One region of the Paenibacillus sp. MABNR03 genome, then DNA from elsewhere that is predicted to be linked to it. Evidence: riboswitches for the same ligand, from Rfam matches in the RefSeq annotation. Region 1 holds a riboswitch; each other region holds the start of a gene.
What was found. Region 1 has a riboswitch for ZMP and ZTP ahead of AAIH57_RS22225 (TIGR01440 family protein). Riboswitches for the same ligand answer to the same signal wherever they lie in the genome.

Region 1 (9,825 bases):
TTTTTATTGTTCAGCCTGGTGAAGAAATCTTCGTAGGGCTTGGAACTTAATGTTCGTCGTGCGTCTCGATGCTCTGTGAAATGTACACCATCATCAAGATTACAAAAACAAATGCCTGGATCGCACCGATAAAGATACTGAAGCCTTGCCACACCATCAGCAACGGAATGGCAGCAATTGCACCAAACACTTTGAACGTGGTCAGCTTCAGGATTGTTGTGATCAATACCTCACCCGCGAAGATATTCGCGAATAGACGCATACCGTGTGTCAGCAGCTTGGATGCCGTCTCAATCAAGTTGATGGGCAAGAACAAGGCGAAAGGCTGAAGGTAGTGTTTGAGATATCCTCTCGTGTTGCGGAACAATCCAAGTCCATGAGATACCATGAACGCTACAAGCGCCAGTCCCATCGTTACCGATAAATCAGCGGTAGGTGATTTCCACCAGGCCAGTTCAACGTGCGGATGTGCTTCAGGGTCCTTGGCATGCGCTTCTTCAAACGCATCAACCGCTGTAACGATCGGCTGACCGAACACCTGCGCATGTTCTGCGCTATCCACTGAGGTTACCGCCTGAAACGGAAGACCCAACATGTTACCGACAAAGATGAACATAATCATGGAAAGAGCGAGAGAGATAAAATGTTTCCCTTTCTTCATATCCATCGTACTGGAAATCAGATTGCGGACGAATTCTACTGCCCACTCCATAAAATTTTGCAGCTTGCCGGGGTTTTCAACGGACAATCTCCGTGTAGCCAGGACAGCAAAGATAAAAACGAGGGCACCTGTAACAACAAGCATCAACACAACCGATAGATCCAATCGAAATCCGCCAAGCATAATAATTGGAGCTTCATGCATATTTTTCTCACCCCTTTCTCGACTTGAAAGCTGCAGCACCTAACTTCACTCTGCTCTGCGGGAATAGACGATCCCTATAATCAGTAAGGAAAATTGCGCAATGACCAGACCGCCTGCAACCGCGTATGTATTGAAGTACTGCGGAAAGCGCATCGATATGAATATACCGAGCACAGCGAGTGCCGCTCTTGTCAAAAATCCCAGGTTCACACGCTTCAAGTTACCTTCTGCCGCATCATCAGACATTTTCCTTACTTTGTAGCCCAGGTAAAATGCATTGATCCAGCTAATTCCCGTACCCAGGGCCAGTCCCAAAGCAATTGTCTCCACACGTGGCATAAAGGCCGCTGCGAGAAAACAAATCATAAGAAAGTACATGATGAAAACAGTCATCCATCTGCGGTATCTGGTTAGTTCACTCATCACTGTCCCCCATGAATTTTTTAGCGATAAAGTAGATGCTTACACCGCCTGCAGCCAGAAAAAAGAGAACGCTTACGGCGATCCATATTCCGTTACCTCCAATGGTCTTGTCCAACCAGGAGCCAGCGTAATATCCGGCAACAGCGAGAATGGCAATCTCGATCCCAAATGCTGTCACGAGCCCCATCGCTTTCCATACGTTATCGTCATGGTTACGGGATGAATTTGGTTTGTTCGAATCGGCCATTTTCCACGCCACCCTTGCAATCCCAGTTAATTTTACTGAATGATGAGAGCCTTTGTCAATTGATTGATTTTAGCGTTTTAAAGGGTAAAACGGCAGGTTTACAGGCCCCCGGGAGCCCATAAACCCGCGTAAACCGTACAGTTTAACTGTATGCTGTACCCTTTGGAATTCAGTCAGAAAAAACGAATTATTTTTTGAATTTTCTGTGAAATGATTCCGGACGTTCATTATTTACGCCAAAATGGTGCAAAATTGCATTGACAATTCTTTCCGAAGCATGTCCATCACCGTATGGATTGGCAGCTTGACTCATGCTTGCATACAGTGTTTCGTCTGTAAGCAGAGCTCTGGTCCGCTCATATACACGTTCCTCATCCGTACCCACCAGCTCTAACGTTCCGGCTTCAATGCCTTCCGGGCGCTCCGTGGTATCCCGCAGAACGAGCACTGGCACACCAAACGACGGCGCTTCTTCCTGCAAGCCGCCTGAATCCGTCAAAATCAAGTGAGTATGGGGGTAAAAATTATGCAAATCCACCACGTCTAGTGGATCAATCAATTGAATACGGGGATGATTCCCCAAAATCGCGTGAGCCGGCTCCTTCACAGCAGGACTTGGATGCACCGGATACACGATGGCAATATCTTCGAACTCGTCGGCAATCCGTTTGACGGCCTGGAAAATGTTGCGGTGAGGCTCGCCCTGGGATTCACGGCGGTGAGCGGTCATCAGCACAAGACGTTTGCCCTGTGCCCATTCAAGTACCGGATGTGTGTAATCCTGCCGTACTGTATATTGAAACACATCTGTTACCGTGTTGCCTGTGACATACGTACTAGACTCCGGTTTATTTTCTTTGGCAAGGTTGGAGAAAGACCAATCCGTCGGTGCAAAATGCAGGTCTGCAAGCACACCGGTTAACTGACGGTTCATCTCTTCCGGGTATGGAGACAGCTTGTTCCATGTACGAAGACCGGCTTCCACATGACCCACCTGAATCTGCTGCAGAAACGCAGCATAGCTGGCTACAAACGTAGTCAGCGTATCCCCGTGAACAAGCACGATATCGGGTTTCGCTTCGCGCAGAACAGGCTCCAAGCCTCCAAGCACACGAATCGTAATTTCATTCAACGTCTGACGATCTTTCATGACGTCCAGATCATAGTCCGGTTGAATGTTAAACACCTCAAGAACCTGATCCAGCATTTGACGATGCTGTGCGGTCACACAGACGATGGATTCGATAGATTCGGGATGTTTCTGAAGTTCCAAAATAAGCGGAGCCATCTTGATGGCTTCCGGACGAACTCCGAATATCGTCATGACTTTAATTTTGTTGGACATTAAAACAAAGCCCCTTTTCTATTCAGCATGCAGCATGCTTATTTAGTGCCGTACAGACGGTCTCCTGCATCTCCCAGTCCGGGAACGATATAACCGTGATCATCCAGACGGTCGTCCAGTGCGGCCACGTAGATGTCCACATCGGGATGTGCATCCTGAACTGCTTTAACACCCTCAGGAGCTGCAACAAGGTTCATCATTTTGATTTGAGTGCAGCCGCGTTTTTTCAACACGTCAATAGCAGCAATGGCCGAACCACCAGTTGCCAGCATCGGATCAATCACAATCAATTGGCGCTCTGTCACGTCTGTAGGCAGTTTGGTGTAGTATTCTACCGGTTGCAGTGTTTCCGGATCACGGAACAGACCGACATGTCCAACTTTTGCAGCTGGCAACAATTTCACAACGCCATCGAGCATTCCGAGTCCTGCACGCAGAATCGGCACCAGTCCGAGCATACGTCCGGAAATGACTTTGCCTTGTGTTTCAGCTACAGGAGTTTGTACATCAATCGTCTCCAGTTCAACATCTCTTGTAATCTCATAAGCCATCAACGTTGCTACTTCATCCACCAATTCTCGAAAATCTTTCGTATTCGTACGCATATCGCGTATAAACGTCAGTTTGTGTTGAATCAAAGGGTGATCACATATTACTAATTTTCCCATCTAATTTGTCCCTCCGGTAAGTTCTTCATGTTCAGCATTTCCAATAATGCCTAATCATCATTCATAGGCCCGATAAATCCTGTATATTATATCATCACCTACACCGAATTACACCATCAAAGGACATGTAATCATTACAGAAAACCGAATACTATAAAAATAGGACCGGAAACTTGGCATGTTCCGGTCCTTTTTGCTCTAGATGTGGGTTGTTTCCATTGGTGAATGGACTAGTATTTCAGATCAGTGTACAGCGGAAATTGGTCCGTAAGTGCCGTTACTTCTGCACGAGCTTCATCCAGCTTCGCTGTATCTTTCGGATTTTTCAATGTTTTGGCAATGATTTTACCAATGGCAACCATAGCCTCTTCGTTCATACCACGGGAAGTGGCTGCCGGGGTACCAATACGAATACCACTGGTTACAAACGGGCTGGTAGGATCAAATGGAATTGCATTTTTGTTCACGGTAATACCGATGGAGTCGAGGACATGCTCGGCTTCCTTACCTGTGATGTTCACGCTGCGTGTGTCGATCAGCATCAGGTGGTTGTCTGTACCCCCGGATACGATGTTCAATCCTTCGGCAATCAATGTTTCTGCCAATACCTGAGCATTCTTCACTACGTTCTGTGCGTATGTTTTGAATGAAGGCTGCAGCGCCTCACCCAATGCTACCGCTTTGGAAGCAATAACGTGCATCAAAGGTCCGCCTTGGGAACCCGGGAATACGGCTTTATCAATCGCGGCTGCCCAGGATTTGCGGCACAGAATCATACCACCACGAGGTCCGCGCAGCGTTTTGTGTGTTGTTGTTGTTACAAAATGAGCATGTGGAACCGGGCTCGGATGCAATCCGGCTGCAACCAGTCCTGCAATGTGGGCCATGTCCACCATGAACAATGCGCCTACGTCATTGGCGATGGAAGCCAGTTTTTCAAAATCAATGGTACGCGGATATGCGCTTGCACCTGCAACGATCAGACGAGGGCGATGCTTAAATGCCGCTTTGCGCACTTCATCATAATCGATCAGGAACGTATCTTCCTGTACGCCATAAGCCACGAAATTGTACAGCAAACCGGATGCATTCACCGGGCTGCCGTGAGTCAGGTGTCCACCATGAGCAAGGTTCATGCCCAGTACCGTGTCGCCAGGTTTCAGGGCTGCAAGGTACACTGCCATATTCGCTTGTGCTCCGGAGTGAGGCTGCACGTTCACATGCTCAGCACCAAACAGCTCCTTCGCGCGGTCACGTGCGATATCTTCCACGACATCCACGTGCTCGCAGCCACCATAATAACGTTTGCCTGGGTATCCTTCAGCGTACTTGTTCGTCAGTACAGATCCAAGTGCCTCAATTACCGCTTCACTTACGATGTTCTCGGATGCAATCAGCTCAATGTTGTTCTGTTGACGTTTCAGTTCAAGATTCATCGCTTCTAGTACTGCAGGGTCATTCTTGCGCAATTGTTCCATGTTTAAATTCCTCCCAGGTATAAGTGAAGTTATAAAGCGAAATTAATGTTTACACGAAAACGGAGAGTGCAGGACCAATCTAGAGAAACGAAGTGTTCGCCTTTATCACCGGATTTCCCCTTTATCACCGGATTTCCCCTTTAAAGGGGATTCAAAAAAATCTGGGGATAACAGCGATCGGAAGATGGTTTTGCAATCGGAGTTAGGAGTGTAACCTTTCAGTTTCGCTTTATAGTTGGTTGAAGATTTTAGTCGCAAAATGTCGAATCTGGTTGCTCTTCCATACGATACACCGCGCGTTCGCCGCCAATCAACTTCGGACGGGTCAAGGCTGTCGTTACACGGGCTTCCCCGATGTAGCGAAGTGCTGTACGGAACGGGACTGCCACATGCCGTAAATGCATGCCAATCATCGTTTCCCCAATATCCATTCCCGCGTGAGCCTGCACATGTTCGGCCAGGCAGGGATCACTCAGCGAGCGATATGCTGCGGATGCCATGGAACCGCCTGCCTTGGGAACGGGTACGGCCCCCACCTCGGTCAAACCAAGACGTGTGAGCAAAGAACGCTCCATCACCAGCGCACGGTTTAAATGTTCACAGCACTGGAACACAGGCTCGAAGCCAAATTCCTGCTGCACCTCGCGGATACCCGCAAGAAGCTGCTGTGCCACTTCAATCGCACCACTTGTACCAATTTTCTGGCCTGCGACTTCACTTGTACTTGTACCGATTACCACGATCTGTCCAGGCCCAAGCTGTCCGGCATGTGCCAGTTCTCGCAGAATGGATGCGGTCTGTTCCTGCAATCCGGGTTGTTCCGAATCTAACTCAATAGTCATCCTATCGCCTCCCGATAAAATCATGCCTGACTTCCTCACGGCTGCCCGATTTTGTATTCATGCACGGCATTTCAGGTACTATTATAGCGAATAATCAGATGAAAGACGAAAAAAAGAGCAGTCTGCGGGTACCGCAGAATTGCTCTTTTGCCCAGGCGACCGGCCGTTTGTTCCGGTGCTCCATTGTGGTTGTGCCCACTTCGTCGCCAGTTACACCGGATCCCTGTTTTCCCCTTCATCATAAAACAACCTGCGTCTAAAATCAACGGGTATTTTACACCACATGTTCGTTTTTTTCATAGGAAACGGAGTCTTAAGATTCGATCGTTACCGCCCAATTACATTTCCCCGCACAGCACCGGTTTATCCCAACTTGTCCAGAAGCCGATCCAGTGCGGTCCTGATCTCTGCCGCAGCTATATTATAATCGTCACGACTGCCGCCGAACGGGTCGGATATATCAAAGCTCGGAATGCGTTGGCGGATCTCAATCACGCGCTCACGCTCTGACGCCAGAATCTCCTGACCCAGTGCACGTTTCAGCTCCAGTGTCGCAAACAGGCTGTCCAGTTCCTGAAGATCATTCAGAACCTGCTCATCATTTTCCACATACTCTTTCAGGGTATACGTCTTGTGGACCGAATCCGGGAAAACCTGCATTACATGCTGCTTGTGGCTTCGCGTCAATGTAAGGATCAGATCGGCCCATCCAATGAGGCTCGCACTAAGCTGCGTGGAATGTGCAGGTCCCTCCACTTGATGATCTCTTAATACGGCTTCGGCATGACGGGAAATCGGCATACCGGTTGTTGCTGCTACACCAGCAGAACGAACCTCTACCTGAATGCCCCGTTCTGAAGCCAGCTTGCGTAAAAGCCCCTCCGCCATGGGGCTGCGGCACGTATTCCCTGTACATACAAACAAAATATGTTTCATTGTGATAGCCTCCCCATTTCGCAAATGTTGTCGAATGATGCCATATTTTAATTTTAAACGAAGCAAATTGAAAGAAAATAGGTATGACTGCACAATGCTGCAAGCATTCCGCGTGAATGGCTGTTTTAAAATATAAACAATAGCCCAAAAGCGAGCAGAATGGCTCCACCAATGGCTTCGCCATAATCGCCAAGGTTTTGACTCACTCGTCTTCCCAGCAGCAGTCCCATCACGGACATGATTCCGCCACACGCGCCGAAAGCCAGTACAGTCAGTACCAGATCGCTGCTAAACATGCCGAGTGACACGCCAACGGAAAATGAATCCACACTTACACTGAGCGAAAACAAAATTACACCCAGCATGGATCGGTGATCCACCAGCTTTGTGTCTCCTTCACGGAACGCATTCAAAATCATGTGACCACCGAGCAAAACGAGCAGCCCGCCTGCAGCATACGTCGTAATGTCCCCAAGGAGAGAACTGACGTATTTCCCCGTATACATACCGATCAGCGGCATGATGACATGGAACAGGGCTGTGACAAAGCTGATTCGCAGCACGTCGCGTAAACGAATGCCTTTCATGCCTATCCCAATGCCAAGCGAGAAGGCATCCAGCCCCAGAGCGACGGCCATGATCAAAATGGTTACCAACTGCCCCAAATGGGCAGATACATCCCACATCCCCATACCCCCAAGTCACGTAAAGGTTCTTGTACACGATATGCGGACAAGGACACAAACATGACGGGAGATAACCTTGCGCTTCCATTATTCCAAAGATCCCGGCTGAATGGAACATTTCCTTTAAGCGAGAGATTCGGATAGGAAGCAGAGATGTAAGCACACGGGTGTTAAAGGGGACGGGTCCAATCGGCAGGCAGCGAGTATCGCTGTCGTCACTGCCTGCCGATTAGGTGGACCGGAGGGAGAATAACCTCCGGTCTCCGGGTTACAGGTCACCAACCTGTATCAGTTGGTGACCCGCCGCCTTGAGCAGCCGATTCATGACGGCTGCTCCCAGCCCTTCGCGTGAGCAGGCTTCAGCCACAATATATGTGGCGCCCTGCTCATCGCAGCTGCGCAGCGCGGCATACAGCCGGCGCGCTGCTTCTTCGAGCTCGCTGGCATCGCCCAGCGAGAACACGGCATCGGCGCGGTACTGCTCCGCGTGCTCGGCGAATGCCAGCACCGCGGTGCGCTCTCCGCGCTGCGCCGCCTCCGCGAGAGCGGCGCTGATCCAGGCCGCCACGGCTGGCGGCGGCCCCTCTACCACGCACAGCGACCCTGTGGGCGCATAGTGCGTGTACTTCATGCCCGGCGAGCGCGGCGCCGGGCTTCCCTCGCCAACGGACCCTTCGGCGAGAATCGCCGGGTCCGTGGCGACACGGGCGGCGACGGCGGACAGCTGTTCCGCCGTAATGCCGCCAGGGCGCAGGATGGTGACGGTACCGTCGTCACCGACCTGCACCACCGTGGACTCGACGCCCACCCCGGTGGGGCCGCCGTCCACGATGCCGCCGATGCGGCCAGCCAGATCCTCGCTCACATGTGAAGCGAGCGTCGGGCTTGGCCGCCCGGAGCGGTTGGCGCTTGGCGCGGCCACTGGACACTCGGCCGCGGCAAGCAGCTGCAGAGCCACCGGGTGATCCGGCATGCGTACGGCCACTGTATCCAGACCGGCAGTAACCCGCGGGGAAACTGCCCCTGCCTTAACCGGCAGCACAAGCGTAAGCGGCCCTGGCCAAAAGGCCTCGATCAGCGCTTCCGCCGCTTCATTCACTTCCGTAACCAGCGGATCCAGCTGGTCGCGATGCGCAATATGCACAATCAACGGATTGTCTGACGGGCGGCCTTTGGCTTCAAATATAGCCTCTACTGCGGCTGTACTGCGTGCATCTGCGCCTAATCCGTATACCGTCTCCGTCGGGAACGCTATCGTCTGACCTTGACGAATGCAGGCTGCGGCAGCCTGCAAGTCGGCGAGCGCCTGCTGATAGGCGCTCCCCTTTTTCACAACAGATCCATGTTCTGTAGCCGTCAGCGAGTCGACTTCTGGCCCGGAAGATGACTCTTCCGCATGTTCACTCATAACAGAATTACCCACAATATGAGGAGGTTTCTCGTTCAGCAATGCTCTAACATCCCACATGGAGGTAGGTGATCCTCCCTGAGTTTCCGGAACGCTGTTTTCTGTGTAAACATCTTGTTCATTTTTTCTGTTCATATATCCATCATCCCTAAACTCCAATAGGTTAGTAAACGCGTCCTCTACCTTGGCGGTAGCTGTCTTGCTTATATTTCGAATACCTATAATTATAGCATATCTGTTCAACCTAAGAATGGGCTCCATGTCTCTCCGCGCAACCCCGTATCAGGGCAGCATTCGGAAACCCGGAGTAAAAGGATCAAAAGGGCAGCTCCCTGAATCGAAGTTGCCCTCCATTATGAATGCTCGCAGTATTATGCGAACAATCCAGCTACCCAATCCCACACCTTGACAGCCAGATCCACCAGGAAGAAACGCGCTTCAGGTGTACTTCCCTGGACGGACGCTTCTGCATCTCCAGGCTCAGCTGCCGCAGCAGATACGGTCGTTGGCTTCGCCAGCGCATCCCCCGTACTTGCATCGATGAAGCACAATGGCGGAAACAGCACACACCACCAATTCTGGCCCTTTCCTTCTCCCAGTGTTATACGCACTGCTTCGTAATCTCCTGCGGGATATACAGTGCCTCCATATAGTTTGGTTGGAAACGGAACAACACCGAGCTCTACCTGATAAGGATAATCCAGCCCACGGCTCGCCAGTTCTTCGCCCACCCGATCTTCAATTTCAGACAAATGCTCGCGAATGACATGGCGCGCTTCATCCAGACTCTGCGGGTTGTCCAATTCTGTAACCCACCCGCTCATCTGAGCAACAACGGCATCCCGAATCTCGCGTTTGACCAGTTGATCCCCTGCTGCATCCGAATTGGCGAGAATGCGCAATCGAATGGATTGTTCCGGAATCGCT
Region 2 (9,825 bases), on a different contig from region 1:
TTATGAAACGAAGCAGAAGCTTTGGGAATTTATATGGGTTCATTTCATTCCCGACCCAAACTGGAGCACGTGGTTGAAACTGCCAGAAACGTCTGATCGTTTCTTCTTTCAGCAGATCGCATCAGAAGAGCTGCAGCATGATGTGCATAATGCACTTCAAAGGCTGGTGCGTCACGGACGTTCGGAAGGAAGTTCCGAACTCCATCGCCGATTAGCTGAGCTTGCCCTGGAAGAGACGTTGATTCGTATTCAACAGACGTTTCCTCCGGATGTTCCGGCGACAATGGATCCCAGAATCGCGGAGATGATGCGACATTTGCAGATGTACCCCGCCCAGAAAGTAAGCATACCCGAGCTGGCGAACCGATGTTGTCTATCCACGTCCCGCCTGTCTCATCTGTTTAAGGAGCAGGTGGGTGACACGATTCTGAATACAGTTCATAAGTTCAGATTGGAAAAGGCGGCGCAGCTCCTGAACGGCACCAATCGGCAAATTGCCGAAATCGCGACGGATGTTGGATTCGACTGCGGCATTCATTTTACAAGAAAGTTCCGCGAAGCGTTCGGTGAGACGCCGTCTGCGTACCGAAAACGAAAAAATAGCCCTCAACAGTGATCTGCGAGGTGTTTCCCCATATAGTCCATGAAATTCAGAGGATATTGAATGGCCCTTCGCTGTTCATTTTTCTTACTATGGATACACCGACAGTTCACATGAGGAGGAAAAGAAATAATGAGCACGAGAGAGTCAACTTTACCCGTTTCAAACGCTGTTCGCGTCTGGGAGGAACATGTTGAGATTCCTACCTATGGCACCGGAGAGCCTGACAAAAATCCTATGTTTCTGGAGAAGCGTGTCTACCAGGGCTCGTCGGGACGCGTCTATCCGCATCCCGTAATCGATAAAATCATGGACGAAAAGGAAATGAAGTCCTATCGCATGGCCATACTCGAGAATGAATATGTGAGAATTGAAATCATGCCCGAGATCGGCGGTCGTATCTACCGGGCATTGGACAAAACAAACAATTATGACTTTGTTTACTATAACCGTGTTATCAAACCTGCACTGGTAGGCCTTGCGGGACCTTGGATTTCTGGCGGTATAGAATTTAACTGGCCGCAGCACCATCGTCCTAACACCTTTGGTCCTGTAGAGCATGCCATAACAGAGAATGAGGACGGCAGCGCCACCGTATGGGTCAGTGAGATCGACCGAATGTACGGAACAAAGGTAACAACAGGCTTCACGCTGCATCCGGGAAAAGCCTACCTCGAAATAAAGGCACAGATGTATAACCGGACTTCGGAGCCGCAAACCTTCCTGTGGTGGGCAAATCCAGCTGTTGCGGTAAATGACCATACTCAAACGGTATTTCCGCCTGACGTCACGGCAGTGTTTGACCACGGCAAGCGTGATGTGTCGAGGTTTCCCATTGCAACGGGAACCTATTATAAGATGGATTATTCGGAAGGCGTAGACATTTCTCGATACAAAAATATACCTGTGCCCACGTCATATATGGCCTATAAATCAGATTACAATTTCGTTGGAGGATACGATCATGGCGTTCAAGCAGGGCTGCTTCACGTAGCGAACCATCATGTGTCCCCGGGGAAGAAACAATGGACGTGGGGCAATGGCGAATTCGGGCAAGCGTGGGATCGCAGTTTGACCGATGAGGACGGGCCATATATCGAGTTGATGACAGGCGTATTCACGGACAACCAACCAGACTTCACTTGGCTTCAGCCGTACGAGGAAAAATCGTTTGCACAGTATTTCATGCCATACAAAAATATTGGAGTCGTGAAAAATGCATCGATCGATGCAGCGGTGAATCTGGAGGTGGACGAATCGCTTCGCACTGCGACTGTAATGGCCTATGCCACATCCGTGTTCGCGGGGGCAATCATTCAGTTGAAGGGCCGGAAGAGAAGCTATTTGAAAGATAAAACGACGCTCTCACCGGAACTGACCTATAAATCAATTGTCACGTTAGACGAAGAAGACCAGCCACATGATTTATTCGTAACCATTCAGGATGCGAATGGCCATCAGCTGATATCCTATCGTCCGGCAAAACCTCGTATTGAACAAGTTCCCGATCCAGCCAAACCGCTTCCTCTTCCGAAGGAGATTAAGAGTACGGAGCAGCTGTACCTGGCCGGTTTACACCTTGAACAATATCGGCATGCTACCTTTGAACCTGAGGATTATTATGAAGAAGGGCTGAGAAGGGATGCCTCCGACATTCGGCTCAATGTTGCATATGGCACATTGCTGCTCCGCAGGGGATGGTTCAAGCAGGCGGAAGAACATTTTCGGACAGCCATAGAATCGTTGACCTGGCGTAACCCGAATCCGTACGACAGCGAAGCCTATTATCAACTCGGCTTGGCACTCAGGCTGCAGGCGCGAAATGATGAAGCGTACGCAGCGTTTTATAAGGCGGTATGGTCTGCCGCTTATCAGGATAGCGGTTACTATGCATTAAGCCAAATTGCCTGTGAACGAGGGGACTATGCTGACGCATTGGAACTTGTAGACAGAGCTTTGGTGCGGAACGTAAGGAACTACAAGTCGAGACTCCTGAAAACTGCGGTTCTGCGCAAGCTTGGACGTTATGTGGAAGCGGCTCAGTTTGCGGAGGAAACGTTGAAGCTGGATATTGCGGATTTTGGAGCAGCGTACGAGAAAGCCCTCGCCTTGAATTTGTTAGGACATCATGAGAAAGCAAAGGAGACACGAACAACTCTTGAAAAGTTTATGAGAAACGATGTGCATAATTACTTGAATCTGGCATCGGATTATGCTGAAAGCGGAATGTACGAGGAGGCAAGAGACGCACTGGTGCAGATTCGTTTGGCACACGGCAATCACACCTATCCGATGGTGCATTATTCACTCGCTTACGTGTATGACAAAATGGATTTCCGTGAAAAAGCAGCCCGGGAGCACCAGTTGGCTCAAACCGCCTCATCCGACTATTGTTTTCCGAACAGTCTGTTCGACATGCAAGTGTTGGAACATGCGATTGCTGCGCATCCGCTGGACAGCAAGGCTCATTACTATCTGGGCAACCTGTATTATGACAAAAAGCGTGCAGAAGATGCCATTCATCATTGGCAACGATCCGTGGAATTGGATGATCGTTTTGCAACGGCACATCGTAATCTTGCCCTGGCTTATTATAATAAACGGAATGATTCAACGGCCGCATTGTCCTCGCTTGAAAAGGCTTTTCAATGTAATCCGGAAGATGCTCGTGTATTGTATGAGTTGGACCAGCTGCACAAAAAAGTGGGTGTTTCCGCTCAGGAGCGAATCGCAAAGCTTCAGCAGCATTTGCAGCTCACACATCAACGGGATGACCTATATCTCGAATATGTGTCCTTGCTCAACATGCTCGGTCAGTACGAAGAAGCGTTATCTGCTCTGCTGCAGCGCCAATTTCATCCTTGGGAGGGTGGAGAAGGCAAAGTTACGGGACAATATGTGCTTGCACTTGTGGAGCTCGGCAGACAAGCCAATCAGCAAGGGAAGTTTAAGGAAGCTGTTTCATTATTAAAGCGTGCGCTCCATTATCCCGAGAATTTGGGCGAGGGCAAGCTGGATGGTGCTCAGGAGAATAACGTTCATTACGAGCTTGGCCAAGCATTCAACGGATTGGGCCAGAATGAAGAAGCGGTGTACCACTGGACCGTTGCTTCGCAAGGTCTGGAAGAGCCGGCCAGTGCCATGTATTATAACGATCAGCCTCCAGAGATGATTTACTATCAAGGCTTGGCATGGTTGCAATTAAACAATGAGAAAGAAGCCAAACGCCGCTTTAACAAGCTGATTGATTTTGCAGAGAGACACCTGTTTGATGACGTGAAAATAGATTATTTTGCCGTATCATTACCTGATTTTCTCGTATTTGAGGATGACCTGAACAAACGCAATCGAATTCACTGCCTGTTTATGCTGGGTTTGGGCTTGTTAGGCTTAGGAAAAGCAGCCGAAGCTAAAGTGCGATTTGAAGAAACGCTGCAATTGGAGCCGAATCACCAAGGAGCAAGAATTCATAAGGAGATGTGTTAGATATATAGCAAAACCAAAGGAACTGCGATGTCGCAGTTCCTTTGGTTTGTTAATCGTGCTTAATCCTCATCATCTGGCAACCTTAGCAAAGGAGGTCTGGCTGATTTTTGGGTTGCAACTTTGAGCGATCGGGCCAATAGTCAAACAAAAATGAACCATCTATAATGTAGAGACCAAGGTAATATACGAACTCATTTCCGGGAAATGAAAACGTAATGACTTTTTGAGTGGAACATTGTAATACTTCTGTGAGTTTTCAATTAGACTACATTAAGGATTTGGGCGAGGAGTGATTAGTATGAACCTATATCATATACAATCTACATTACACGGAGTGGATAGAACTACTTCGTTTCTGGAGAATAACTTTATCGGTATCGTTTGGCCAGCTACAGGGGATCTCGAGCAAATGTCTTCTGAAGAATGGAGAGAGCAACTCGTACAACGCTATGCGCTTAATGAAATGGAGCTGAACCGGACAATGGATACTCTCCATACTTTTGTAAATATCATGCAGGATGGGGACTTTATCTTGATAGACGATGATGAGTGGGTATACGTTGGGGATGTGGGTGATTATTTTTATGATGATTCCTCGGGCACGGGTGAAGACTTGATATGTCACCGGCGAGGAGTTACCTGGTTGGGGCGTATTCCTCTGACCGCGATAAATGACAAAGTACGTGCACTGCTTAATGATTCTTCTATTGTTGTAAAATTCGATCATCCCTTGTCACAGGCTCAACTGGACCCATGGCTTTCGATAGCTCCCAAAACTGAAATGTCAGTTCAAGATACCGTTAGGGTAGATGAAAGGATCATTCAGCAAGCTCTCGATGTTTTGAAAGAAGCATTGCAAAGTGAAGATGCAGACTTGCGAATCCGTGCAGCGACGGCTATTTTGCAATATGTAAAATCGTAGGGAGGATAAGAGCGTGTGAAAAACCAGAGGAATTGACGATCACACCAGAACTTGCCACCAAAAAGTGTAGTCACGAGCTAATATTCTTCCACAAGAAAATAAAAGAAGAGCACACAGGCCCCTCATCAGACAGAGTGGGCTTGGGTGCTGTTATAACGACTATGATCTTTCAGATTGCATATAAGCTGACTGGATTGTGTGTTCAATAAGCGTAGCAATAGTCACGGGGCCAACTCCACCTGGTACTGGTGTAATGGCAGATGACTGCTCCAAGCAGGATACATAGTCCACATCACCGACGTTACCTTTATTGTAGCCGGCATCGATCACAACAGCGCCAGGTTTAATCCAGCTGCCTTTTACAAACAACGGTTTGCCAACAGCAGCAATCACAATATCCCCTAACCTCACAATTTCGTCCAGATTGACGGTTTTGGAGTGACAGGTCGTCACCGTTGCATTTCGGTTTAGTAACATGGCTGAAACAGGCTTGCCCAAGATTGGGCTTCTACCAATGACAACGGCATGTTTGCCTTCGATTTGAATCCTATAGAAATCCAGAATACGGATAATCGCCTGTGGAGTACAGGAAGGGAACGCGGCTGCCCCAAAAGCATTTAACGCATAGCCTTGGGTCGTAACGCCATCAACGTCTTTCTCAATGCTGATTGCATCAAAAGCGGCTCTTTCGTTGATATGATACGGCACAGGGTGCTGTAACAGAATGCCATGTACGGAGTGGTCTGCGTTTAATTTGTTTATTTCTTGAATTAATTCCTCTGTTGTCGTTTCAGCCGGCAGAACGACCTTAATGGAGTGTACACCTAAACGGGCACATGCATTTCCTTTCATGCGTACGTACGTTTCTGAGGAAGGGTCATTGCCGACCAGAATAGTAGCGAGACAAGGGAGGATGCCTTTCTCCTTAATCATTGCAACTTTTGCTACCATTTCTTCCTTCATAAAGTCCGCTACCGTTTGTCCATTTAAAATGAGTTGATCTGTAGTCATCTTGTTCATCGCCCTTTCCAACTAAAAAGAGGCAAGGAAATAAAGATTCCTTACCTCTGCCCAGGCGTACGGCTGATTAGAATCATATGCTCCCTCACGGTTCACCGTGTTCGCCAGTTACATACGACCATTACAATATTAATCTGATCGTACTTCAATTTGAAAAATTGTTCAATACTTTTGATTGGTATATACTTTTTTGTACCATGATCCTGAATGAGCGATGCTGATGAAAGGGAATGGATGGTAAAACAGTTCATAAATTAGCTCACGTCACTGCAATCACAGCACAATGGGAGCGATGAAAAGATCAAAAGGAGACAAATCGCAATGCTTATTAAAAAATGGTTAGGCACGTTACTTATTATTCTGGCAACCATGCTGTTCGCAGGTTGTTCGCTTGAATCGATTCCATTGGATGATCCTGCTCAGGAGAATGCTGTCCTGACCCAATTTGATGAAGTTGCCAATTATATCATCGACCATCAAGAACTTCCGGAAAATTATATAACGAAGAAAGAAGCCAGAGCTCTGGGTTGGGAACCAAGTGAAGGCAATCTGCAAACCGTCGCTCCAGGCAAAAGTATCGGCGGTGATGTATTTCAGAATCGTGAAGGGTTGCTGCCCAAGAAAAAAGGGAGGACCTGGTATGAAGCAGATATTAATTATTCAGGAGGAACCCGGGGAAGCGACCGAATTCTATACTCCAGTGATGGCTTAATCTATAAAACAACCGATCATTATCGCACGTTTGAACAAATCAAATGACCAAAGGTAGGATGGTATGAAAAAAGTAATTATTAATGGAAGTGACATTCATGGAAAAGAAGAATTACATGACATTCTTCAGGCGAAGCTAGGATTAGGAGAATCTTATGGACGCAATTTGGATGCGTTGTGGGATGGTGTGACGGGTTATATTTCAATGCCGCTTACCATTCAATGGCTTCATTTTGAGGCCAGCAGGGCAGTCCTTGGAGAATACGCAGATCAGTTATTGGATTTGCTGCGTGAAGCCGAAGAAGAGCTGGAGCAGTTTACTCTTGAAGTGAAAATGTAGTCTGAGTGGGCAGTCCTTAGGGACTGCTTTTTTGTTTTTGCAACAAGTACATCATGAGTTCCGTTATTTAAATAATGAAATACTAGGAGGGGAATATTATACAGAAAAAGCTATTATATTGTGTTTTGGTTTGTGTAGCAGTTTCTCTGACATCAGCTTGTTCAGGCAGGTCTACAGATGCTGAGGCAATAAACAGTCTAGATGGACTTTATCGTGCTGCATTGGATGAAATCATATCTACAGATACAGCTCTTAACACAAACATGGAGTATATATCCGTAGTCTTCGATCAAAGCATTCAACCAGGTGATTCTGACCGACAACACATCGTAGAATACCTACACCAGAAGTACAAAGTGGAGATTTATAAGCTGACATACAAACAGTTGGTGAAACAAGGCTTATATGATGGTGATAAATCCAACCTGAAAGGGATATTACTGCAAATAGCAAAACCGGAACAGCCGGATCAACAGAATAAAGTTAGTATTGATGCAAGCAAATATCGCTCCAATGAAGGTTCTTATTCTTCGAAAATAATTTTGGAATATCGGAAAAACAAGTGGACCGTCGTTGATCATATCCCTATAAGTGAGAGTTAAATCGGAGCTGCTGCACCATTGTTACCTACAGACAAAAAGTTACTTCAGTAGTCGCCATTGGCGGCTTTTTTCATGTATTAAATATCTTGTCAAATTCTCTATATCATGATAAAGTGATAACGATTATCAATATCAATTATCAATATCAATTAAAAGGGTGGGTTTACATTGTTGAAACGATCCAATTCGATCTTGCTTATACTGGCACTGAGCGTACTGCTGGTATTGAGTGCATGCGGACAGTCTGCGACGTCAAGTACAGCAATGGAGTCAAACACGAGTACCGCTGAGCAGACAACCGACTCAGCCTCTGCAGCTGAACCAGCGACAACTGATGAAGGAGAGACGGTTACATATCAATCCGATGCAGGAGAAGTACAAGTACCTAAAACACCGAATCGTATCGTTGATCTGACGTCATTTACGACAGGATACTTTGTAGCACTGGATGTTCCGGTAGTTGGAGCGCTGTCAGGTGCAATGGGCAACAAATACATCAAGGATCAACTGACAAGTCAAGGGACAACCGATCTGGGTGAGCTGCCGACAGCGGAACAATTGGTAAGCCTCAAGCCCGATCTGATCATTGCTTATACCGGAACAGAAGGGCTTGATCAGTTGTCACAGATTGCACCAGTGGTGCAGATTCAGTATGGCAAACTTAATTATAAAGACCTCATGCTTGAACTCGGCAAGCTGACCAATCGAGAAGACGCAGCCAAAGCCTGGATCACAAACTGGGAAGCACAGATCAATGAATTGAAACCCAAAGTACAAGCAGCAGTAGGCGATCGCACAGTCTCCATCCTGAATCCCTATGCGAAGGGATTGTATGTATTCGGTCATAACTATGGTCGTGGCGGTGAGATCCTATACGGCGAGTTTGGCTTCAAGGCTCCAGCCAAGGCTCAAGCGGAGGCGATTGACAGCGGGACAGGCTTTGCCTCGATTTCCATGGAAGTACTGCCGGAGTATGCAGGTGATATTATTTTCACCAGCCCATGGTCAGGGGATACAAGTGATGCCAGTGTCGTTTACAGCAATACCTTGTGGGAGAATCTCCCTGCTGTTAAGGCAGGACATGTCTTCCAGCTTGATAAAACTTCAGACACATACAATGATCCTATAACATTGGAAGGGCAACTGAAATTCATCTCGGAAAGCTTGCTTTCGGTGAAGTAAGCTGAGCAAGAGCACTCCTGGCCGTCACTTATGTGACAGAGGAGTGCTCTTTTTATCCAATTGAATTAAATTACGTAGAAATCCCCATCCTCTGGAACAAGAACGTTCCGGGTCATACCTTTATCCTTCAAGAAGTTTCTCAGCTCTTCTCTTGAAAGCCCCCAGTGGTTAACAGCTTCCATATGAACAACGATAATTTTGGCATCGGATGCCGTTTGGTAAACTTCATAAATGTCGTCTTTCCCCATCACCAAAGAACCACCCTGCAAAAACTGATTATCTCCTCCATTGACGACGATAACTTCAGGTTTGTACGTATGAATCACTTCCTCAACAGACTCAATCCAAACAGTATCACCGGCAACGTATAAGGTTTGTTCACTAGTATGTTTAAAGACTACGCCGCACACTTCACCAGCAAGCTTCAATATTTCACCTCTGCCGTGCTCTCCTTTGGTTTTAACCAGCTCGATTCCCTGGAAGACAGTATCTATTTGAAGAACCTCTACGTTGTTAAAACCTGCATTTTTCACCTCTATGGCATCTGCATCGTTCTGTACAAACATTTTGATGTCTTTGGGCAGCGCTTCTTTTGCGGCATCATCGAAATGGTCCAAATGCAGGTGAGTAACGATGACGGCATCGATGTTACGAATTATATTGTCAATCGAAGTTGGAAGGCTAACCAACGGATTCATCTGATCCTGTCTTGCCGAATTCGGGAAAGGAGGATAAGTGCCTTTGTCAGCCAAAAAGGGGTCAATCAGGAATTGGTATCCTGCATATTCAACGATAATCGTAGCATTTCGAATGTGAGTTATTTTCATTGCAATTCTCCTTTGATCATGAATATATAAATAGCTTACACGTTGTGGTTTTTTACGTACATGCATGAAATAAAGTCTTTCCGGACATTTACTTGAATGTTGAAAGTATTTTTATTGAATCGTCTGTATGCATA
Region 3 (9,825 bases), on a different contig from region 1:
AGTCAAGGCATTTTCGGATTTGCGGATTGTAGATTGGAGGGATTGTATGGATTGCAATTGATGTCGTTCCGAAACATTTTCCATAAGTGAGCTCTCCTCCTTTGATCACTGGTTTACATTTTTCATACGTAGGTAGATCACCTTTCAAGGGTTATAGATCTTCCACATATTTACTAACCAGGTTTCCAAATGTTTTGATATCCTCTAGATAATCATATCCTACTGGATTGGGTCCGGTTTGATTATACATTCTTACGGCTACAGTTCTATACTTAGGAATGACAAGGCAGGCACAACCAGTGACACCCAAGGATTGAAAAGAACCGGTTGGAAGATCATCACCTAATTCTGTTCGAGCACGCGGCTCATCTTGCACAAACCAAAAGAAACCGTTTCTCGGTAATGGTTGTTCCAGATCTGGAGGACTTATGATTGTTGTTGCTTGTTCAAATACTTCTCTGGGCAGTATTTGCTTGCCGTGAATGACTCCCTTTTTCAAATGCAAATAACCCCAGTAGGCCAATTCCCTGGTACTCACAAATAAGTTGGCTTCATCGCCTTGATCATCGTTATATTGTTCATTGAGCCATATTAACTTTTCATTCCGTTCTTTTCTCCATCCTGTTTGGCTAAAACCCATAGGTGAGAATACACGTTCTTCAAGTAATTGTGATAACGGCATATGATACAATTTCCGGATGATCTTAATGAGCAAATTGACTCCAACATTATTGTATTTCCAGTCTGTCCCTGGAAGGAACAATCGATGATGCAGATCACCTAAACCATGAGTATGAGTTAGCAGATGCCGTATCGTTGTATCGCCTAATACCTTCGTATCCGTATCATCCAAGTAGTCGGCAACAACATCATCTATGCTGCTGATCTTCCCCTCATATAATGCAAGACTGATGACAAGTCCCAAATAGGTCTTTCGAATCGAAGCCACATGAAATTGTGATTCCTCATCCACTAATCGACTACCTTGCGAATCGTTATGTACGCCTGAATACCATTCATTCACGATTTGGTCATGATGAATAATACAGGTCGCAGCTGCTGTAGCAGTTAACACATTCTTAACCCGCAAAACATAATCATTCAGTTCATTGAATGTTTTATTGTTCGATTTCTGTAGGTTGAGCAACTAGACTCACACCACCATTCTTCACTTTTATCAGTTAGCTAGGTAAGGTTAGTATCTTGGTTTATCCTCTTCAATATGATTTCTACGATTTCGTTAGCTAACTTACTCTGAGTCGTGAGACTTATATTGTAATTTAGACAATGCCCAAAGCTTTCGTATGAATTGATGGTGACTTTATACATTTATTATTTTCGTATGTGGCTTTGATTACTGATACTTCAACGATTGTAGCACTTATTCTTTCGATTCTTTTCGTGCAGAAAGACATCGCTTCTTTTAATTTCTCATCGTTTAATCTGTTTGCTAGTGTACAGTGAGGTATCCAGTTACCCGGAAGATATTGAGACTCAGCTTTCATTCGATATTTTTCAAAGAAACTGTGATGATTATCATGAAGCGTTAAAAACTCTTTGGAAGGAACAGGCGTGAGGAATAAAATCCCAGTGTTCAAGAAAGTTCCTAACGAGTTCATTGTGATTGAAAGTTGTTTTTTAGATTCATAAAAGCAGTCAAAATCGCTTATGAATTGCTCGATTTCTACGTATGAGTTATAACCCGCTATCGTAATGTGAGGTCGTCTATCTTGTACTTCCTCTGCATATTTAGAAACTTCATTATCGCTCAACTCTTTCCAAACCTGCTTTATATAGAGCTCTGTATTCTGGTCAAAATGAGCAACTACTCCGAACAATTCTATAACCCCCTCAATATCTGTAGCACCTGCAATGAAGGGTATTCAACAGAACATTGAGCAATCCTGCCCGTTAGATGAAAAAAGCAGAAGATCAGATTGGTCGGCTGCTTTCTTAGGTCTATTACGCTATCGTTTCCCGTTAGTTGAATGAACCTCTATTATGCATTTGAATAACTAATCCAGACCACTCCTGGTTAACTACGGAACGAAGGAGTACCCCAAGTACCCAAAGAAGAACTTCGGCTCCTGCTCCTAGTTTGTATCCTCCCATAGTTGAACGGAAAAGAAGTATCTTTATATACTAAAAGTGAGACCTTTACATCTAAAGTAATCTTCATCTTGTTTAACAATAAGTTCATAACGTCTCTTTAACCATTTAAATGACCTACTCATGATGTTTGTAATTATACATGTATGAGTGATCTGGTAGGACGTCCAAATTTTTTTGAAATAATCCCAACCTTTATTTCGCCTGGCACACTATATAATTGTCAGGAATTACAGATGCAACTATGGAGGCATAAAATGGATTCAATTGGTAAAAACGGAAAGGACGCAGCGGAAGCGATTCGGAGCTATGTCAAACCGATTTTCGGTTTTGCGTTAAACAGGGTCAAGCAGCGGGCCGAGGCAGAGGATCTGGCTCAGGAGATTATGCTGCAGTTGTTGAAATCCTTCTCCGGGGTGCGGGACATTAGAAGCCTTGACGCTTACGTCTGGACGGTTGCCCGATACACTTGGGTGAATTGGTTGAAAAAGCGTGCGCACGCTCCCCAAGCGATCGAAATCAACGGCATGTCCGAACTGTCTGCCGCCCCTTCCCGGGAGCCGCTTGACCGGCTGCTGGTAACCGAAGCTTACCGCGAGCTGCGCCGAGAAGTCGCGTTTCTGTCCGACATCCATCGCCGGATCGTGGTCATGCATTACTACGACGAGCTTAAAATCGGCGATATTGCGATTGCTCTGAACATTCCTGAAGGAACGGTGAAGTGGCATTTGAGCGAGGCTAAAAAGAAGTTACGGAAAGGGATGAAACGTATGCGTGCAACAGGAACTTTAAGTGTGAATCCGGTCAGCATGGGGGAAATGGGCCATTCCGGTTCGGCCGGCAGACTGGGCGAAACCAACGATTTTCTTGGACGCGCCTTGGCGCAAAATATCGTTTACGCGGCTTATCACAAGGCGCGTACCGTACATCAAATCGCGGAGGAGCTCGGAATGCCGCCGTCTTTATTGGAAGGCGAAGTCCGGCACCTGGCCGATTATAATTTTCTCATCCAAACCTCTCCCGGCAAATATCAAAGCAATACCATCGTATGGGACCTCTTCGAGTTGGCCGTAGCCGGTCATCAATTCTGGCAAGATTGCGCCGCCGAAGTGGCCGATGTTCATTTTGACGCGTTAATGGAAGTTCGCCGGCAAGTCGAGGATAGCGGAGTGTACGTTCCGGACGGCGACTATAACTTCCTGCTCTGGACCTTGCTGCCCAAGAACGTCGAGGAGCAATCTTGGCGGAGCATGCCGGCGGGCGAAAGCTTCGATGCGGTCGCACCAATGCGAAAGGACGGAGGTCAGTATATTGCCTATGCGGCGTTAAACCGGAGCCACAATGCCGATCCGGGTTTTGATTTGAGTAGTTACGTCACCTTCGGTCCGTCGCTCCGCTACGTCGAAGACACTCCCTTATACTTGTGGCAATTCAATACTTACTGGAGCGACCGCCAGATGGATTGGCGTTTCCTGGAATACCGGAATGTCGAGATTTGTCATGCGTTCCAACAAGGGGAACTGCCCGACAACGAAGAGAACGCCGAGCAATACTCGTTCCTGCTGGAGAAGGGGTACATCCGCAAGACGGAGGAGGGGTACAAGTTCAATGCGGTTTGGATCGACTCTCCGCAAACGTTGGATCGGTTGAACAAGGCAATGCCGGATTTGTCCGCTCTGTATGCGCCTGCTGTCGGCAAGCTCTACGACAAAATGCTCAACCTGTTCCTGCAAAATCAGCCGAAGCATTTGGAGCCGCAGCTTGCTTACATGGTGAGAGGCAACACCGGCGGAGGCCGGCTGGTCGCTTATATTTTGAAGCATTTGATCGATAACGGGAAGTTGAAACCGCCGTTGCCGCACCAGCAGAAGACGATTTCAACCTGGATGGGGCCGGTCAAGTAAGTCGGTTCGGAAATGTATACGAAGAATGGCCGTTCCCGGTCGGTGGCCATTTTTACACAAAACTCTGTCTTTCCACTCTGTCTGTCCAGCGAAGTGATTAGGACATCGCTATTTCACCACGGCCCCCTCCTGAACATATGAAAATGATTAAAAACTACCCATGACGCATGTGCGTCATGGGTAGTGCTGTTGTTACCAGAAGAAATTAGTTGAATTTTCATGAATATACCAGAGTAGATTTGGCGTATTTCTTTCATTTGATTTTCTGCAGCTCTTAAACCGTCGCTATACATAATGGGTAGACGATACACCATTAATACCCGCATAAATTATTCTCACATCATAATCTGCTAATTCTTTTATTAATGTCTTCTGGAAAAGCCACGTAGTCAACAACTACATCATAGCCAGAATCCATCAAATTCTTTGTCAAACTGAATATGTTTTTCCAGGTCAAGTCGTTTGTTTCTTTATCTAACCAGGGTTTACCTCGTCCTTTAACTGGAAGATGACTAACATCATCTTCAGAAATATACGCATTTTTATTCAGGGCTTGAACTAGCATTTTTGAAGTTGTGGATTTCCCCACTTCTGCCGGGAAACCTGCTGCGCCCAATAGCAAAGCCCCTGTACAAATAGAAATCTTATACGGTACGTACTCTGCCGTTCGGACCCAGCCCAAGAAATCCTCATCAAATCGAAGCGTTCTAGTTGATAATCCACCGGGAAAAACACTAGATCAAAATCACCTAGATCAGGTAACACTTCGTCGGATTTCATTTTCAACCCCCGATCATCTGTAATTTCATCCTTGTCTGCACAGAATGTCCATGATACGTTTTCCTTCGTTTTTAGAATCACTAGCCAAGTCACCGCTTCATAAAATCCAGCAAAGTCCATGCTTGTCATTCCATCGAATAACACAAACGCCATTTTCATTGCCGCCACCATTCCTTTCATTCCTTGAATAATAAATAAAGTGTTTGATCAAGAGATCAAACACTTCGCCCAGGCGTACGGCATATAAAATATGTGCCACCCCGGTTCACTCCACGTTTACGCCAGTTACACATATCAGATATTTAACACTAAGTATACATGACATCTTTTTTATTTGTAATTATATGGAATTTTTACACGCTTTCACTTTTATCTGGTTTTGATCTCGAGCTTAATTCCTATCTTGAAACATTTATTTCTAGACAATCTGCTTTCACTCCTTACAGTATTCGAAGATTCTGCAAATTAAGATAAGCATATTTATTTTCCTACATTTTGTTGAACTAACCTGCCCGTTAGCTGAGTAAATACATCAATCCAGCAACTGCAAACGAGCAGACACCTGCTAAAGCAGACCATGTCGCAACTTTCTTCTTTATTTTACGGTCTTCCTTAGACTCTGAATAAAAATTACCTCTTTGTTGGTAACCAGTCGTCCATGCTCCAATGCAAAGTCCAGAAACAAAAATGAGAATGATCCCTAGATAAATAAAAAAATTCATATTTCATCTTCCTTCCCAATCACCCTAGTTTTTAATAAAACGTTTATTACAGGGAAAGGTTGCAAGCGAAGAAGTGAAGTTCTATTTACATTAACCTGCCTGTTAGTTTAACGAAAAAGACAGCCGATCAACTTGCTGGCTGTCTAAATTTAATTATCATACATCGTCATAATCGGGACTCACGGCAAACTTATGCTTCTAAATACATTTAAAATATCACGAATCTCCAAATATTCTTATGGGTAAATATATGATCGGTGGTGTTGTGTGGTCTTCAGTTTAATTAACAGAGGTACCAACGTTATAGATTTATAGTTTTTCCGCATCAGTTAAATCCTAATTCATATGGAATTATTTTTTTATGTTTCCGCTACTAGTTCCTTTACTTTTGATTTAAAAACACTCCATTTTAAATCATCCCCTACCCCATAGTTCCACCCACTTGAACGGAGTTTATCGCCTAAATAAATGAAATTAAAGCGTTGTTCATCGTTTAAAATAACATCAAAAGTTTCTTCACTATACTTAAACTTATACAAGTACTCGTGCAATTCCCAGAGGATATCTTCTTTATTCTTGTCTTCCTCCATTACATGGCTCAAGAGAATTGAATCAATGGCATCATCAAGCTTCTGTGTAACAAGAGGCTCGTTCTTCCAATTATTATCTATCTGGTACTGTATAGTCTCTTCCAGTTGAGCTAAATCTCTGTAAATGTTTGAATTCAATAATTCATATTTAATATCTTGTTTCCTGCTTGCACGTTCATGATTTTGAAAAAACGCCAAATTTCCGAACAGTGACACCACGAGGAGTACTTTAATCCAGTCTGTTTTTTTCATATTACCTCCATCGTTCATACGTTCATTTTAGGCGATCAGTCTCTGTAACCGATCATTTTTTAATATAATTAGATGGGACCATCTGAAATGTCTATAGCAAACCAACCTGTCCGTTAGTTGCACTAATGCATCTGATCAGGTTGGTCAACTACTTTCTTTTTTGACTAACTTAGTTCAATAGCTTGTGGTAATATCCACTCGTACTCCTTATGTAATACATAACGATGGACGCTTATTGGACTTTTCATGAGATACCGACCTCCGTCATTGACTTTATTGGCTTAAATGAGGAGATGTGTCACTTCAATTATATTCTCCCTTGATCATAATGAGGGATCTCGTTTCCTTCGATTAGACTTCGTACTCCATTTTTATAATAGGGCATTAGCTCATCGGCTCTGTCCAAATCCATCCAGGCAATTTCAGATATTTCATTAGGCCTTATAATCTCTAGGGTTCCTCCAATGACCTCAGATCTAAAAGTGAAGAACATGGCATGCTCCTGCTTTTTCTCGAATATACATTCATTGATGGCAACGATCCCATGGACTCTTACATCAAGTCCTGTCTCTTCTTTGGCTTCTCTGATTGCTGCTTGATCCAATGTTTCCTCTCTTTCCACCGCACCACCAGGTAGCGACCAACTGGCATTGCCTTTATTCTTGACCATTAAGATTTTGGAATTGGTATCATCCAGGATTAACGCATAGGACACGTCAACTCTTCTCATTTAGTTCTCTCCCTCGGCAGTTATTTTGAGATTAATTTGCAAGTGCGTACTTTTCCATCCAGAAGTGCTATTTCGCTCTCCATTCAGCAGCTTTTAATCCATAGATTACTCGGTCCAGAAACCTTCCATTAATGTACTCGTAATCTCTTATTTGGCCCTCAAGTGTAAACCCTAATTTCTCAGGGATCGCACGGCTCTTGGCATGATCTGTGGCCGCTCCGATTTCAATTTTATTGAATTGAAGTTCGTCAAAAGCGTAATCAATAAGTACTTTAATGGACCTCTTAATGATCCCTTTTCCCACGTATTCTTGACCTAGCCAATATCCAATTTCCGTTTTCTTATTCTCTTGATCTAAATATAAGTATCCAATAGAACCCACTAGATGATCCCCACTCCATATTCCTAACCAGTAACCTTCATCCTTGGCGTATCTTATGCGAGTTCTTTCTATAAAGGCCCTAGAATCAGCCACTTCTACAGTCATACTGGGAAACTTCAGCCACTCCCCGATATGCTCCCTGTTTCTGTCGATCAGATGAAACAATTCATCTGCATCTTTAATCTCCAGTAAGGATAAGTGTAGAGAATTATCTATTTCAAATTCGAACATGATTCGTCCTCCTATATATTCAATTTTTAGTGCGAATGCTCGATGCGTGAATGTAATGTATCAGATATACCGGGCTTCATAAAATATACTTACCGGCCACTGCTTCTGTATTTGTTAATATGTTTTTCTACTATTTCTCTGGCTTCTTCATATATCCCTATGACTTCATTTAATTCGTTTTTTAATTCTATGTTGCTATCCCAGTAATCCTTATCTACTTCAAGGATGGAGCAAAATAAATCACCAACATATAAATCTCCTGATTCCAACGGATTCTCCCCTAACCGCTCCAGCGCTAGAGGTAAAAGAAAATCCAAGCTGATCTGTTGTCGTATTAAAAGTCTCAAATCTTCATTACTGAACTCACAGAGTGGTTTCTTTCTTAATGCATGTGCACGAATCACTAATCTAGATTTAAAATTCGGTTCACCCCAACTTTCTCCTTCCAATTCGTCGAGGGTTCTCGTTAAATCGATTGGCCCCATGCTTTCCCGCTCCTAAATAATTATTTTCTGGTGTTTCACGAAAGTTATAATGCACTTGATGCCTGGCGCAGGGCAGATACGTTGCTGTTTCGTGTCATTAACTTACGGACCCAAGGCCTCTTAGAGTTTAAAGTTTTCTTGCTTTAATAACGAAGGTTACGGGAAACATCCTCGCTCTTTTTAATAGATTATTATTATTTTCATCATGCAGTTGTAATATGTCATTGTCGGTTTCTTCAATCATCTGCTCTATAACAAATCCTGCTCTGGCCAATTCATTGATGTAGGTGGATAATTTACGATCAGATAAGGTTAGCTCGCCTTGAACAAACTCAGGAGATACCGAATACCAGGATTCATCGAAATAAGACTTGGTAAAAACAAATCTATTATTTTCTTCCACAATACATTTATGTATAGGATGAGACCAACTAAAGATAAATACGCCGTCTTTTTTTAAATAAGAAGCAATCCGGCAGAACGTACCTTCAAGATCGGTTGTCCAGCCTATGGCATAGATCGAATAGACAAAATCAAAAGCTTTTTCCCTGAAACATCACCAAAAAGTTGGCACTTCTCTTCTGAGGTGAATGCTCCATATAAGGGAAGTACGATTGATTTTAAAAAGTCCTTTCCTTTGGTATCGTATCCCAATAGTGGCTGTTTGTTTCATAAACACTGTGCTTGTTCATCCTGATGACCTCCTCTAAAAGGTTTGTTACACTGGCAGTTATTTTCTTATGAGTTGTTTATGAATTTGTCCATAATAAAGGAAGCCCAATAAGTAAAAGAGTAGAATCAGTTGTACTGACTGCGCTTGCAAAATCCAATTATTTTAATAACTCTTGAGCAGTTATATTTACTTCTTCAAGTTCTTCTCCTTTCGTTGGTCTGTATGCAATTCTCTCAATATCTTCTTGTAAGCTCTGTATTAATTCAGTTGGTAATTCCATTACAAAATATCTTAAACACCATTCTTTCCAGATATCATCCCACCAGCAATAACATTTCTTATATACGGTATTGTTTCCTGAGGGACAGTTAATAGTAATTTTGATATTTCTATAGCAATTGGCCAGTTGATGTCCTGCAGCCACTCTAATAATTCTGGTATTAGTTTTATAAGGTCTAGTTGATCTATATTCTTTAAATCATTTACTCTTTCAAAATCATGTTTATCTCTTGGTAAGAGAGTATGGAGGTCGCTCATGGTTTTAGATCCTTTCATGTTCTCGGCTTAACTAAAACAAGTACATATCATAACCATATTTCCATCTGGATCTACGGACCTACCTTTAAATTTACACCAAGAAGTTTGCCATACCATTCAACTGATTTCTCTAGATCTGATACGGCACGAATATTGTGTCCATTCTATTTATTATTGGACTTTTCATAAGATACCGACCTCCGTTATTGATTTTATTGGTCTTTTTAACCTGCTTCATTAGGCATATTTAGAAAACATGTGTCCTTCAAACACTATGACTCGTTTGAATAATAAGTAGAAAAGTATGATTTTAGCAATCGTGAATCTGCTTTTTCTTCATAAACCAAATCCATCAGCTCTCTCCACTGTTTTTTAATTTCATTATAATCAGCATCAACTATTCTCTGCTCACTAGTATTATTTTTAATAA

Region 2: it holds a riboswitch for ZMP and ZTP, as region 1 does, so the genes downstream of both, AAIH57_RS04105 (bifunctional 5,10-methylenetetrahydrofolate dehydrogenase/5,10-methenyltetrahydrofolate cyclohydrolase) here and AAIH57_RS22225 (TIGR01440 family protein) in region 1, are expected to answer to the same signal.
Region 3: it holds a riboswitch for ZMP and ZTP, as region 1 does, so the genes downstream of both, AAIH57_RS12735 (hypothetical protein) here and AAIH57_RS22225 (TIGR01440 family protein) in region 1, are expected to answer to the same signal.

What each region holds. Positions count from the first base shown of each region.
Region 1 covers NZ_JBCIYR010000004.1:564,113-573,937, reverse strand. The annotation lists gene atpB (F0F1 ATP synthase subunit A) at 47-865, opposite strand; gene AAIH57_RS22250 (ATP synthase subunit I) at 911-1,288, opposite strand; gene AAIH57_RS22245 (AtpZ/AtpI family protein) at 1,281-1,535, opposite strand; gene wecB (non-hydrolyzing UDP-N-acetylglucosamine 2-epimerase) at 1,723-2,880, opposite strand; gene upp (uracil phosphoribosyltransferase) at 2,919-3,548, opposite strand; gene glyA (serine hydroxymethyltransferase) at 3,779-5,026, opposite strand; gene AAIH57_RS22225 (TIGR01440 family protein) at 5,275-5,868, opposite strand; ZMP/ZTP riboswitch at 6,011-6,092, opposite strand; gene AAIH57_RS22220 (low molecular weight protein arginine phosphatase) at 6,232-6,804, opposite strand; gene AAIH57_RS22215 (manganese efflux pump MntP family protein) at 6,930-7,490, opposite strand; gene AAIH57_RS22210 (L-threonylcarbamoyladenylate synthase) at 7,759-9,033, opposite strand; gene spoIIR (stage II sporulation protein R) at 9,270-9,825, opposite strand, start outside.
Region 2 covers NZ_JBCIYR010000001.1:951,511-961,335, forward strand. The annotation lists gene AAIH57_RS04090 (helix-turn-helix domain-containing protein) at 1-616, shown strand, start outside; gene AAIH57_RS04095 (DUF5107 domain-containing protein) at 734-4,087, shown strand; gene AAIH57_RS04100 (hypothetical protein) at 4,386-5,009, shown strand; gene AAIH57_RS04105 (bifunctional 5,10-methylenetetrahydrofolate dehydrogenase/5,10-methenyltetrahydrofolate cyclohydrolase) at 5,169-6,020, opposite strand; ZMP/ZTP riboswitch at 6,072-6,151, opposite strand; gene AAIH57_RS04110 (ribonuclease domain-containing protein) at 6,351-6,788, shown strand; gene AAIH57_RS04115 (barstar family protein) at 6,805-7,080, shown strand; gene AAIH57_RS04120 (ABC transporter substrate-binding protein) at 7,851-8,864, shown strand; gene AAIH57_RS04125 (MBL fold metallo-hydrolase) at 8,930-9,691, opposite strand.
Region 3 covers NZ_JBCIYR010000002.1:895,303-905,127, reverse strand. The annotation lists partial or broken gene AAIH57_RS12755 (hypothetical protein) at 1-84, opposite strand, end outside; gene AAIH57_RS12750 (serine hydrolase domain-containing protein) at 152-1,075, opposite strand; gene AAIH57_RS12745 (2'-5' RNA ligase family protein) at 1,281-1,838, opposite strand; gene AAIH57_RS12740 (RNA polymerase sigma factor) at 2,367-4,013, shown strand; gene AAIH57_RS12735 (hypothetical protein) at 4,354-4,629, opposite strand; ZMP/ZTP riboswitch at 5,013-5,092, opposite strand; gene AAIH57_RS12730 (DUF5316 family protein) at 5,309-5,515, opposite strand; gene AAIH57_RS12725 (hypothetical protein) at 5,875-6,357, opposite strand; gene AAIH57_RS12720 (NUDIX hydrolase) at 6,665-7,087, opposite strand; gene AAIH57_RS12715 (GNAT family N-acetyltransferase) at 7,155-7,700, opposite strand; gene AAIH57_RS12710 (contact-dependent growth inhibition system immunity protein) at 7,790-8,185, opposite strand; partial or broken gene AAIH57_RS12705 (hypothetical protein) at 8,313-8,877, opposite strand; gene AAIH57_RS12700 (hypothetical protein) at 9,016-9,138, opposite strand; gene AAIH57_RS12695 (DUF5071 domain-containing protein) at 9,150-9,395, opposite strand; gene AAIH57_RS12690 (hypothetical protein) at 9,668-9,825, opposite strand, start outside.